Bradyrhizobium diazoefficiens: one gene and its partner. The protein of the gene in region 1 interacts with the protein of each later gene in a pairwise test. Links are inferred from orthologs where the notes say so. Each region holds a gene or a part of one and is shown in the gene's direction. Other genes may lie near its edges.

Evidence for each region.
Region 2: the proteins of thrS (region 1) and rplA interact in binary tests that used the Escherichia coli proteins (3 or more experiments, as listed by UniProt). The link is inferred for Bradyrhizobium diazoefficiens from one-to-one orthologs.

What each region holds. Positions count from the first base shown.
Region 1 is NZ_CP067102.1:3,482,561-3,488,750, reverse strand. What follows is about bases 1,311-4,269. They hold thrS (threonine--tRNA ligase), read left to right. Parts: upstream 1,311-1,748; coding sequence 1,749-3,791; downstream 3,792-4,269. Other genes in these bases: JJC00_RS15970 (nitroreductase family protein), read left to right, coding at 3,885-4,269; JJC00_RS15980 (MFS transporter), read right to left, coding at 1,311-1,562. Also shown: JJC00_RS15985 (hypothetical protein), read right to left, coding at 1-297; more of JJC00_RS15980, read right to left, coding at 387-1,310; more of JJC00_RS15970, read left to right, coding at 4,270-4,448; JJC00_RS15965 (serine hydrolase domain-containing protein), read left to right, coding at 4,515-5,783; JJC00_RS15960 (putative bifunctional diguanylate cyclase/phosphodiesterase), read right to left, coding at 5,769-6,190. UniProt on the Escherichia coli protein: Catalyzes the attachment of threonine to tRNA(Thr) in a two-step reaction: L-threonine is first activated by ATP to form Thr-AMP and then transferred to the acceptor end of tRNA(Thr). The rate-limiting step is amino acid activation in the presence of tRNA.
Region 2 is NZ_CP067102.1:3,601,548-3,606,729, forward strand. The notes cover bases 1,543-4,388. They hold rplA (50S ribosomal protein L1), read left to right. Parts: upstream 1,543-2,542; coding sequence 2,543-3,235; downstream 3,236-4,388. Other genes in these bases: nusG (transcription termination/antitermination protein NusG), read left to right, coding at 1,543-1,974; rplK (50S ribosomal protein L11), read left to right, coding at 2,108-2,536; rplJ (50S ribosomal protein L10), read left to right, coding at 3,914-4,388. Also shown: JJC00_RS16500 (serine hydrolase domain-containing protein), read right to left, coding at 1-652; preprotein translocase subunit SecE, read left to right, coding at 1,223-1,414; more of nusG, read left to right, coding at 1,414-1,542; more of rplJ, read left to right, coding at 4,389-4,432; rplL (50S ribosomal protein L7/L12), read left to right, coding at 4,487-4,864. UniProt on the Escherichia coli protein: One of the primary rRNA binding proteins, it binds very close to the 3'-end of the 23S rRNA. Forms part of the L1 stalk. It is often not seen in high-resolution crystal structures, but can be seen in cryo_EM and 3D reconstruction models.

The sequences.
Region 1 (6,190 bases):
GCCTTTGGCCTTTGCCGGCTTCGGCTTGGGCGTCGGCGGGATAATAGCGTCGTAGCAGTTGAGCCGGTCCTTGGTGCCGTCGTCAGTATCGAGGCAGGCCTGAAGCCGAGCCGCGATCGATTGCGGCTTGCCCTTGGGCGCTGCAGCCGGCTTGGCGGCGGCCTCTTTGGTGCCGGCCTTGGTCTCCTTGGGCTTCACCTGCACCAGCGGCTTGTCCCCCACCATCGGTGGCTTGTCGGTCTGCGCAAACGCGGAGGCTGAATAGAGCACCGCGGCAACCGCCAGAATCATCCTCATTTCAGTCAACTCTCTTTGGTCCCCATGACGGGCGTTCTAGCGCTCTCCCGCGCGGTTTGCCAAGCGCCTTGCACACAGGAATGCCTGCTTCAGCCCGGCGCGGCAGCCGCCGGCCGGGGACGGCTCACAAGCACCAGGACCAGCGCCAGCACGACAAAGCCGACAGCCACGAAGCCTGTGCTGTGCAGCAACTCGCGGGCAAACAGCAGCCCCCCGACGGCCGAGCCAATCGCCTGGCCGATATAGAGGACCGACGTATTGAGCGCGACGGTTGCAGGCGCGAGCGGGGGCGCGGCCGCGACCAGGCGCACCTGCTGCATCGAGTTGGTCGAGGCAAAGCCAAGTCCCCAGATCGCCACCGCGATCGCCATCAATGCGAGGGTGCCCGCGCTCAGCGCCCACCCGGTGATACCCGCGAGTAACAGGCACGTGAACAGCAACGAGGTCCGATATGGCCCCCATGTGTCGACGATGCGGGTCGCCACCGCAACGCCGAGAAAACCGCACACCCCATAGATGCCGAACACCAGGCCGATCGCGTCCGGGCTCGCCTCGGTCAGCTTCTTGAGCAGCGGGCCGATGAAGGTGAACACTGCGAACTGTCCGGACATCTGCAGCATCGTGATCGCGAGCAGCAGCAGGATCGTCTTGTTGCGGCCGACCTCGCTCCAGGTTTTCAGGTCGACCGGCGTCCCCTTCAAGCCAGCCGGCAGGCGCACCAGCAGCAACAGGAAGCTGACGCAGCCAAGCGCGCCGATCTCGCCATAGGCGGCGCGCCAGCCATAGCGGCTGGCGATAAAGGTGATCAGCGGGAGGCCGACGGCGGCAGCCAACGACCAGCCGAGGAAGATGTAGGCAATCGTGCTGCCGCGCCGCTCCGCCGGCACGATCAGCGCCGCCGTACCGGCAGCCTGCGGCGTGTAGAGCGCGCCGACGGCAAGCATCACCAGGCGAATGACAAGGAGACTTGCGTAGTCGGGCGCAAAGGCCGAGGCGAGATTGCCAAAAGCGAGCACTGCAAGTGTGGTGGTGAGCAAAATTCGGCGTTCGATGCGGCTGGTCAGCCACGCCGTCAGCGGCGAGCCGATGCACAGCGTGATCGCGCCAAAGGTGATGAGCAGCCCGGCCGCATGGATGCTGACGTCGAGCCCCGTCGACAATTCCGGCAGCATGCCCGCCGGCGCCAGCACCGAGCAACCGGTGACGAGATTGCCGAGCATCAGGGCGGTTGGCGTGAAACGGCCGACGGCAGGCGATTTTTCCATGCAAATGCATGTAGAGCAGGGCCGCGGCCAGTGAAAGGGCGCGGACCGAAATAGTTGAAGCACCGCCCCGGCTTTTGCGCGCCACTTTCTTGGAATTGCCGGATTGCACAGGCCGAATCGCCTGATATATCGCTCGTTCCCGCTTACCTGCGCTCGTTCGCAGGAGTGAGCCTCAGGAGAAAAGCAATGACCGATGATCGCAAGTCCGAATCCGGCTTCCAATACTCCCTCAGCAACCTGAAGCCCGTGACCCCCGCCGCCAAAGTCACCCTCACCTTCCCCGACGGCGCCCAGCGCCAATATGACCAAAACATCACAGGTCTCGATATCGCCAAGGGGATATCGCCTTCGCTCGCCAAGCGCACCGTCGCGATGGCGCTCGACGGCGTGCTGACCGATCTCAACGATCCGATCGAGGTCGACGCCAAGATCAAGCTGGTCACCCGCGACGAGCCGGAGGCGCTCGAATTGATCCGCCACGACTGCGCGCACGTGCTCGCCGAAGCCGTGCAATCGCTGTGGCCAGGCACGCAGGTCACCATCGGCCCGGTGATCGAAAACGGCTTCTATTACGACTTCTTCCGCAACGAGCCGTTCACGCCGGAAGACTTCGCCGCGATCGAGAAGAAGATGCGCGAGATCATTGCGCGCGACAAACCTTTTACGAAGGAGGTTTGGGACCGCGAAAAGACCAAGCAGGTGTTCCGCGACAAGGGCGAAGCCTTCAAGGTCGAGCTGGTCGACGCCATTCCCGGCAACGAGCCGATCAAGATCTACTATCAGGGCGACTGGTTCGATCTCTGCCGCGGCCCGCACATGACCTCGACCGGCAAGGTCGGCAACGCCTTCAAGCTGATGAAGGTGGCCGGCGCCTATTGGCGTGGCGATTCCAACAACCCGATGCTGACACGCATCTACGGCACGGCTTTCGCCAAGCAGGAGGACCTCGACGCTTACCTCAAGCAGATCGAGGAAGCCGAGAAGCGCGACCATCGCAAGCTCGGACGCGAGCTCGACCTCTTCCACTTCCAGGAGGAAGGTCCGGGCGTCGTGTTCTGGCACCCGAAGGGCTGGACCATCTTCCAGCAGCTGATCGCCTATATGCGCCGCCGCCTGACCGGAGATTACAACGAGGTCAACGCGCCGCAGATCCTCGACAAGTCTCTGTGGGAGACCTCCGGCCATTGGGGCTGGTATCGCGAAAACATGTTCGCGGCGCAGTCGGCTGGCGACGAGGCCGAGGACAAGCGCTGGTTCGCGCTCAAGCCGATGAACTGTCCCGGTCACGTCCAGATCTTCAAGCACGGCCTGAAGAGCTACCGCGACCTGCCGCTCCGCCTTGCCGAGTTCGGCGTCGTGCATCGCTATGAGCCGTCCGGCGCCATGCACGGCCTGATGCGCGTGCGCGGCTTCACCCAGGACGACGCGCACATCTTCTGCACCGAGGACCAGCTCGCCGAAGAGTGCCTGAAGATCAACGACCTGATCCTGTCGACCTATGCCGATTTCGGCTTCACCGGCGATCTCACCGTGAAGCTCTCCACGCGGCCGGACAAGCGTGTCGGCACGGACGCGATGTGGGATCACGCCGAGCGCGTGATGGCGACCGTGCTGCGCGAGATCCAGTCGCAGAACAATCACATCAAGACCGAGATCAACCCGGGCGAAGGCGCCTTCTACGGGCCGAAGTTCGAGTACGTGCTGCGCGACGCCATCGGCCGCGACTGGCAATGCGGCACCACGCAGGTCGACTTCAACCTGCCCGAGCGGTTCGGTGCGTTCTACATCGACCATGACGGCGGCAAGAAACCGCCGGTGATGGTGCACCGCGCGATCTGCGGCTCGATGGAACGCTATATCGGCATCCTGATCGAGCACTATGCCGGCAACTTCCCGCTCTGGCTCTCGCCGGTGCAGGCGGTGGTCACCACTATCACCTCGGAAGGCGACGAATACGCCAAGCAGGTGCTGGAGCAGGCGCGGCGCGCAGGGCTTCGGGTCGAGATCGACCTTCGCAACGAAAAGATCAACTACAAGGTCCGCGAGCATTCGCTGGCCAAGATCCCGGCACTGCTCGTGGTCGGCAAGAAAGAGGCCGAAACGCATTCGGTCTCCGTCCGCCGGCTCGGCAGCGACGGGCAGAAGGTGATGGCGACCGCGGAGGCAATCGCCGCCTTGGTCGACGAGGCCACCCCGGCGGATGTCCGGCGGATGCGTGAGGCGGTCTGATCCCTGAAATCGATCTAAACTCGCTTTCGGTTGCGGGCGTGCATGCTTATCTCGGCATGGCACGCCCGACGACCAGCCGAAGAGGTAACCGCAGTGCCCGACGCCATTGAACTCCTCAAGACCCGCCGCTCGGTCAAGCCGCGCGAGATGACCGGCCCCGGCCCCTCGCCGACCGAGCTCGAGACCATTTTGACCATCGGCGCACGGGTGCCCGATCATGGCAAGCTCGCGCCCTGGCGCTTCATCATTTTCGAAGGCGAGGCACGCCAGCGCGCCGGCGAGGTGATCGCCAAGGTCTTTGCCCGCAAGAATCCCGGCGCCCCCGCGGCCGATATCGAGACCGAGCGCAAGCGGCTCACCGATGCGCCGCTGGTGATCGGCGTCGTCAGCTTCACCAAGCCGCATCCCAAGGTGCCGGCATGGGAGCAGGAATTGTCGGCCGGCGCGAGCGTCATGAACATCGTCACGGCCGCGACCGCGCTCGGCTACGGCGCCTGCTGGCTCACCGGCTGGTTCGCCTTCGATCGCGACGTGCTGGACGGGCTTGGCCTCAAGGCGGACGAAAAGCTCGCCGGGCTCGTTCACATCGGCACGCCGACCAAGCCGAGCGAGGATCGTCCGCGACCGTTCCTTTCTGAAATCGTGACGCGTTTTTAGTCGAAGTCTCGTTGACGCCTCGAACGTCTTGCGGCTTTGATCCCTCCCGCGAGGGAGGAAGCCCGGATGAAGCGTCGTGAATTTTTGGTGGGGGCCGCGATGCTGGCCGGCACGATGGCGCGGAGCCGCGCCAGCGACATCCCCGCTCCCTCGGCCGACGGCCTGCGACGCATCACTTCGTTCTTCGAAAACGAGGTCACTGCCGGCCGTTTGCCAGGGGCGATCGTTCTGATCCAGCAGCACGGCAGGCCGGTCTATTTCAAGCTGTTCGGCGAGCGCGACGTCAGGACGCGGCTGTCGATGACGCCGGACACGATCTTCGCCATCCATTCCATGACCAAGCCGATCACCAGCCTGGCCGCGATGATGCTGATCGACGAGGGTAAGCTCGCGCTCACCGATCCCGTGTCGAAATACATCCCCCTCTTCGCCGGCACGAAAGTGGGAATGGAGATCACCAAGCCCGACGGCTCGATGGCGCTCGACCTGGTGCCGCCGGTCCATCCGGTGACGATCCGAGATCTGATGCGGCATACCTCGGGCATCAGCTACGACTATATCGGCGGTAAATGGGTCGAGCTCGCCTACAAGGCGGCCAAGATCTTCGAGGGCCACTTCAACAACAGGGAATTCGCCGACCGTATCGCCAAGCTGCCGCTGGCGCGCCAACCGGGCACGCTGTGGCGCTACGGTCATTCCACCGATGTGCTCGGCAGCGTCATCGAAATCATCACCAGGCAGACGCTGTACGACGCCTTGAAGCAGCGCATCTTCGATCCGCTCGGCATGACCAACACCAAATTCGTGCTGACGACGCTCGACGAGCTCGAGCGCATGGCGCGGCCGTTGCCAAGCGACCAGATCCTGCTCGATGCCGAGCGCGAGCGTCTCGACCATCCGGAATGGCAATCCGGCGGCGGCGGCCTGCTCTCGACCATCACCGACTATCAGCGTTTCTCGCAAATGCTCCTCAACGGCGGCGAATTCGACGGCAGGCGCTATCTCAGCCCCGCCGCGTTCAAGGCCATGACGACCGATCAGATCGGACCCGGCTCCGGCGTCGATCGCGACTATTTCTATTTCCCGGGCGATGGCTTCGGTTATGGCTATGGCCTTGCCGTGCGCACCGACCCCGGCAACGCAAAGCCGCCGCCCGCGGGCTCGATCGGCGAGTTGAAATGGGACAGTGGCAGCGGCACCTATTTCGGCGTCGATCCCAAGCTCGACATGGTCTACCTCCTGATGCAGCAGACCCAGAACGAGCGCGGCCGCATCACGCCCGCTTTCAAGGAATTGGTCTATGACTGCTACCCCGAGGGCTTACGCCGCCCGTGAGGCGCGCTGGCCGAAATCGGCCAGCAGCTTTGCGATCTCGGCCGCGGGCCGCGCCGCGCTGAACAGGAAGCCCTGCACCTCGTTGCAGCCTTCGGCGCGAAGCCAATCGAGCTGATCCTCGGTCTCGACGCCCTCCGCGGTCGTGGTGATGTTGAGGCTGCGGCCGAGCCCGGAGATCGCACGCACGATGGCGACGCAATCAGGCCGCTGCGCCAGATCCTTGACGAACGAGCGGTCGATCTTGATCTTGTCGAACGGGAAGCTGCGTAGATAGCTGAGGCTGGAATAGCCGGTGCCGAAATCATCCATGGAGATGCTGACACCGAGCTCGCGCAACTGGTGCAGGATCGCGAGATTGGCATCGGTCTCGGCCAGGAAGATCGACTCGGTGATCTCGAGCTCGAGCC
Region 2 (5,182 bases), 120 kb from region 1 along the record:
GCGATTTGCCGCTGATGATTTCGATGATGCGGCCGAGGATGTCGGTGGAGCGGCTGTAGTTGAACTCGTCGCCGGGGTGGCAGACGAGCGGGAAGCTCGCCACCAACGCCGCATGCTCGGCACTGGTGATCTTGCGGCTGCGGACGCGGGACTCCTGGTAGAGCTTGTGCACGGGGCCGTCGCCCTGGTGCTCGTAGGTGAGGCCCGAGGTGTGACGCAGCAGGTCCTGCACCGTCATCGGCCGCTTCGGCGGAACCAGCTTCAGCGTGTCGCCGCTGACCACGCCGACCTTCTGGTTGGCGAACTCCGGAATGAATTTCGCGACGGGATCGCCGAGGAGGAGGTGGCCGTCCTCGACCAGCGCCATGATGCCAACCGAGACGATGGGCTTGGTCATCGAGAAGATCCGGAAGATCGACTCAAGCGCCATCGGCGTCGAGCCCGTCGGGCTCTGCTTGCCGAGCGCCTCGAACCAGCCGACCTGGCCGCGGCGGGCCACCAGCACGGTCACGCCGGGCACGGTTCCTTTGTCGATCTCGCGCTTGAAGGCATCCGACATCGCCTGGAGGCGGGGCCGCGACAGACCCAGCGTTTCCGGCTTAGCCTCGGGGAGAGGCCGTGTTTTCAGCGCGGTCGCGGCTGTGGCGGTCATGTTCACTCCCGGGGCCCATGATTGTCGGGAACGAACTCTGGCCCGGAAGCCACGGTACAAACAAGCGAAGCCAGCGCGCTTCACCCTTGCAATTGAGCCGTCCCCTGTGCTTGAAAGCGCCCCTGATCCGCGGCAACGCAGGGTCCGTAGGAGTGTAGCTCAATTGGTAGAGCACCGGTCTCCAAAACCGGGGGTCGCAGGTTCGAGCCCTGCCACTCCTGCCAGCTAATCCGGACAATCAGGATCGACAGGCAGGACGGCGGCGGGCCGAAAAGCTCGGACCGTGCATCATGCGGGGCCCATAAGCCCTTGATCCGCATCGCGTCCGCGAGCCGGGTCCACACGCATTCCGCCCCGCCACGCCTTGACCTTTGGCCCCATCCGCAGTATCTACCCGGCACTCGCAGCCGGCCCGTTAAACGCGGATTTCCGGCGCGGCTTTGAAATCCCCCGAACAATCGAGCCCGGTTTTCCGGCTCATCCTTCGAGACAGAGGGCTGGGCCACAGGCGGCTGTTCGGATCCCTGAAATCTTTAATCGCGTCTGGCGAAGGACGTTGGACCTCAAACGATGGCAGTCAGCCCGTTCAAGTTCTTGCAGGAAGTTCGCTCGGAGACCGCCAAGGTCACCTGGCCGACCCGTCGTGAGACCACGATCACCACCATCATGGTGTTCGTGATGGTCGCCGTGGCCTCGATCTTCTTCTTCGCCGCCGACCAGATCATCCGTTACCTCATCACCTTCCTTTTGGGCATTCACTGATGGCAACAGCAGCCGCTGCAACCCAATCGACCGACAAGCGCTGGTACATCGTCCACGCCTACTCGAACTTCGAGAAGAAGGTCGCCGAATCGATCCGCGAGCAGGCCAAGCAGCGCGGGCTCGAGGAGCTGTTCGAGCTGGTGCTGGTTCCGACCGAAAAGGTCACGGAAGTGCGCCGCGGCCGCAAGATCGACGCCGAGCGCAAGTTCTTCCCCGGCTACGTGCTGGTGAAGATGAAGCTGACCGACGAGGCGTTTCATCTGATCAAGAACACCCCGAAGGTCACGGGCTTCCTCGGCGCCGAGAACAAGCCGATGCCGATCTCGGAAGCCGAGGCCATGCGCATCCTGCACCAGGTGCAGGAAGGTGTGGAACGGCCGAAGGCTTCTGTGTCGTTCGAGATCGGCGAGAACGTGCGCGTGGCCGACGGACCGTTCGCCTCGTTCTCGGGTGTTGTCGAGGAAATCGACGAGGCGCGCTCGCGCGTGAAGGTCGCGGTGTCGATCTTCGGCCGCGCCACGCCGGTCGAACTGGAATTCGGTCAGGTCGAGAAGGTCTGATCGGGTCACGCGTGAAGCCGAAAGGCTTCCCGCAAAGAGAGGCCGTGGGAGGGAGGGGGCGGTTGCCAGCCGCATCCGACCCAGACCACGAACCTGAAACCGCCGGTCCAGGCCGGCACAACAGGAGTGATACATGGCAAAGAAAGTGACCGGATACCTGAAGCTTCAGGTCCCGGCCGGTGCGGCGAATCCTTCGCCCCCGATCGGTCCCGCGCTTGGTCAGCGCGGTCTCAACATCATGGAGTTCTGCAAGGCGTTCAACGCCCAGACCCAGAAGGAAGAGAAGAACACCCCGATTCCCGTCGTGATCACGATCTACGCCGATCGTTCGTTCACGTTCGAGATGAAGACCCCTCCGATGTCCTTCTTCCTCAAGCAGGCTGCAAAAATCCAGTCCGGCTCGAAGGCGCCGGGCCGTGACAAGGCCGGCAAGGTGACCAAGGAGCAGGTGCGCGAGATCGCCGAGAAGAAGATGAAGGATCTCAATTGCGACACTATCGAATCGGCCATGAAGATGGTCGAGGGCTCTGCCCGTTCGATGGGTCTGGAAGTGGCGGGGTAAGGGCTTATGGCAATCGGAAAGCGTTTGAACAAAGCCCGCGAAGGTGTTGACCGCGAAAAGCTTTACCCGCTCGCGGACGCCATCAAGATGGTCAAGGAACGCGCCAAGGCGAAGTTCGACGAGACCATCGAGGTCGCGATCAATCTCGGCGTCGATCCGCGTCACGCCGACCAGATGGTCCGCGGCGTCGTGACCCTGCCGAACGGCACCGGCCGTACGCTCCGCGTCGGCGTGTTCGCCCGTGGCGCCAAGGCTGATGAAGCCAAGGCTGCCGGTGCCGACGTCGTCGGCGCCGAAGACCTGGTCGAGAAGGTGCAGAACGGCTCGATCGATTTCGACCGCTGCATCGCCACTCCCGACATGATGCCGCTGGTCGGCCGTCTCGGTAAGGTGCTTGGCCCGCGCGGGCTGATGCCGAACCCGAAGATCGGCACCGTGACTATGGACGTCACCGGTGCGGTCAAGGGCGCCAAGGGCGGCTCGGTCGAGTTCCGCGTCGAGAAGGCCGGCATCCTGCAGGCCGGCGTCGGCAAGGCCTCGTTCTCCGAGGAGAAGCTGGTCGAGAACATCAAGGCTCTCGCCGATGCTGTCTCGAAGGCGAAGCCGGCTGGCTCCAAGGGCACCTACATCCAGCGCGTTGCGGTGTCCTCGACGATGGGCCCGGGCGTGAAGGTCGAGCCGGGTACCATTCTCGGCTAAGTCTGGAAATTGCACGAGGCGAGGGGCGGAATTGGGCAACCGATTCCGCCCTTCGTCGTTTGTGCAAGCCGCTACCTTGTGGGTCAAATCGGCCTGAATCGGCCCTTGTCAGGCCGCCTCAAGCCCCACCGGCAACGGATTGGAACTGGTGTGAATTTTGCTCTTGGCAAGCGGGCAGAGAGCGGTTAAAGAACCGCTTCCGGACGTGCCGGCCTTGGCTGGCGCGTCTGTGCACGCATTCCGAAAACCCGACACGCAGGAGATCATTCCTTTTCAGGACGTCCGTGAGGATTTGCCCGAAAAGGAAGGAAAATCCATCGGTTGGTGGGATGCGGGCAGAGGTCAGGCGGTTCGCCGGCTGGCCTTGTCCTGTCCAAGACTGCAGGCGCCTGCGGGAAATTTCGATTTCTCAATGGCTTAATCGCATGGCCTGCATAGACGGGTGAAGACCGGATTTCACTTCGCGTTCCACCTTAAGGTGGTCGCAGAATGGGTTTGGTTCGGACCTCGACACGCCGTGGGCTCCAACGAGCTCCCGGAGGGCAGGCTTTGAATTGTCGTCTCGCCCGGCGCGTGTCCGATGGGTTTTGACCCTGAGGTTCAGGTTTTGGGTGGGGCGATGGGTGCAACCCGGCGGTCCCGCTTTTCGCGATGACCGCCAACCGGAAAGAGCTTGCTGTGGAACGAGCGGCAAAAAAAGAAGCGGTCGAACAGCTCAATGGGGTCTTCAAGACCACGAGCGTCGCGGTCGTTGCTCAATATTCCGGCCTCACAGTTGCCCAGATGCAGAAGCTGCGCACGCAGATGAAGCAGGCTGGCGCCTCTGTGAAGGTCTCGAAGAACCGTCTCGCCAAAATTGCTCTTGAAGGCACTGACGTCGTTGCCATCGGCCCCATGCTGAAGGGACCGACCGTGATCGCCACTTCGAACGATCCGGTAGCGGCGCCAAAGGTCGCCGTCGAATTCGCCAAGGCGAACGAAAAGTTCGTCATCGTTGGCGGCTCGATGGGGAAGACCGTCCTGAATGTCGACGGCGTGAAGGCACTTGCCTCACTGCCGTCGCTTGATGAGCTGCGTGCCAAGATCGTCGGGCTGCTTGTGGCCCCGGCGACCAAGCTCGCTCAGCTCGCCAACGCGCCCGCGGGCAAGCTCGCGCGCGTCATCCAGGCTCATGCCTCAAAGGGCGAAGCGGCCTGACGCCCTTCGCAAAACTCAAACCCGAACCAGACTTACATTCAAGGAAACTGAACAATGGCTGACTTGCAGAAGATCGTTGACGACCTCTCGAGCCTCACCGTGCTCGAAGCTGCCGAACTCGCGAAGCTCCTCGAAGAGAAGTGGGGCGTTTCGGCTGCCGCGGCCGTCGCCGTGGCCGGCCCGGCTGGTGGTGGCGCTGCCGCCGCTCCGGCTGAAGAGAAGACCGAGTTCACGGTCGTTCTCGCCGCCGCCGGCGACAAGAAGATCGAGGTCATCAAGGAAGTCCGCGCCATCACCGGCCTGGGCCTGAAGGAAGCAAAGGACCTCGTCGAGGGCGCGCCGAAGCCTGTCAAGGAAGGCGTGAACAAGGACGAAGCCGAGAAGATCAAGGTCCAGCTTGAGAAGGCTGGCGCGAAGGTCGAGCTCAAGTAAGCAACGCTTGCTGACGAGGCCCCGGGCCGAGCCCCGGGGCCCTTGGTCCATCCCTCAAAAGGGTGGGCCGGATGCAAAAGGCGTGCGACGGATCGTCCCGACGCAGGCCGAACACGAAAATGTGTGGGGATTTGAGGGTGTGCCCCTCGAATCTCCACTATTGTCGCCCCATATCGGGTCGACAGCACGAAAGCGCGGTGGGCAGGGATGCCGGATTTCCCTGTAAGCCGTTGGGAGAGCAGGCTATTTCGGGCTTTTGCAGTCCGTGAAGACGATCGTTGTGACGGGCGGGCGTGCCTATGCGCCCCGCGCGTCGTT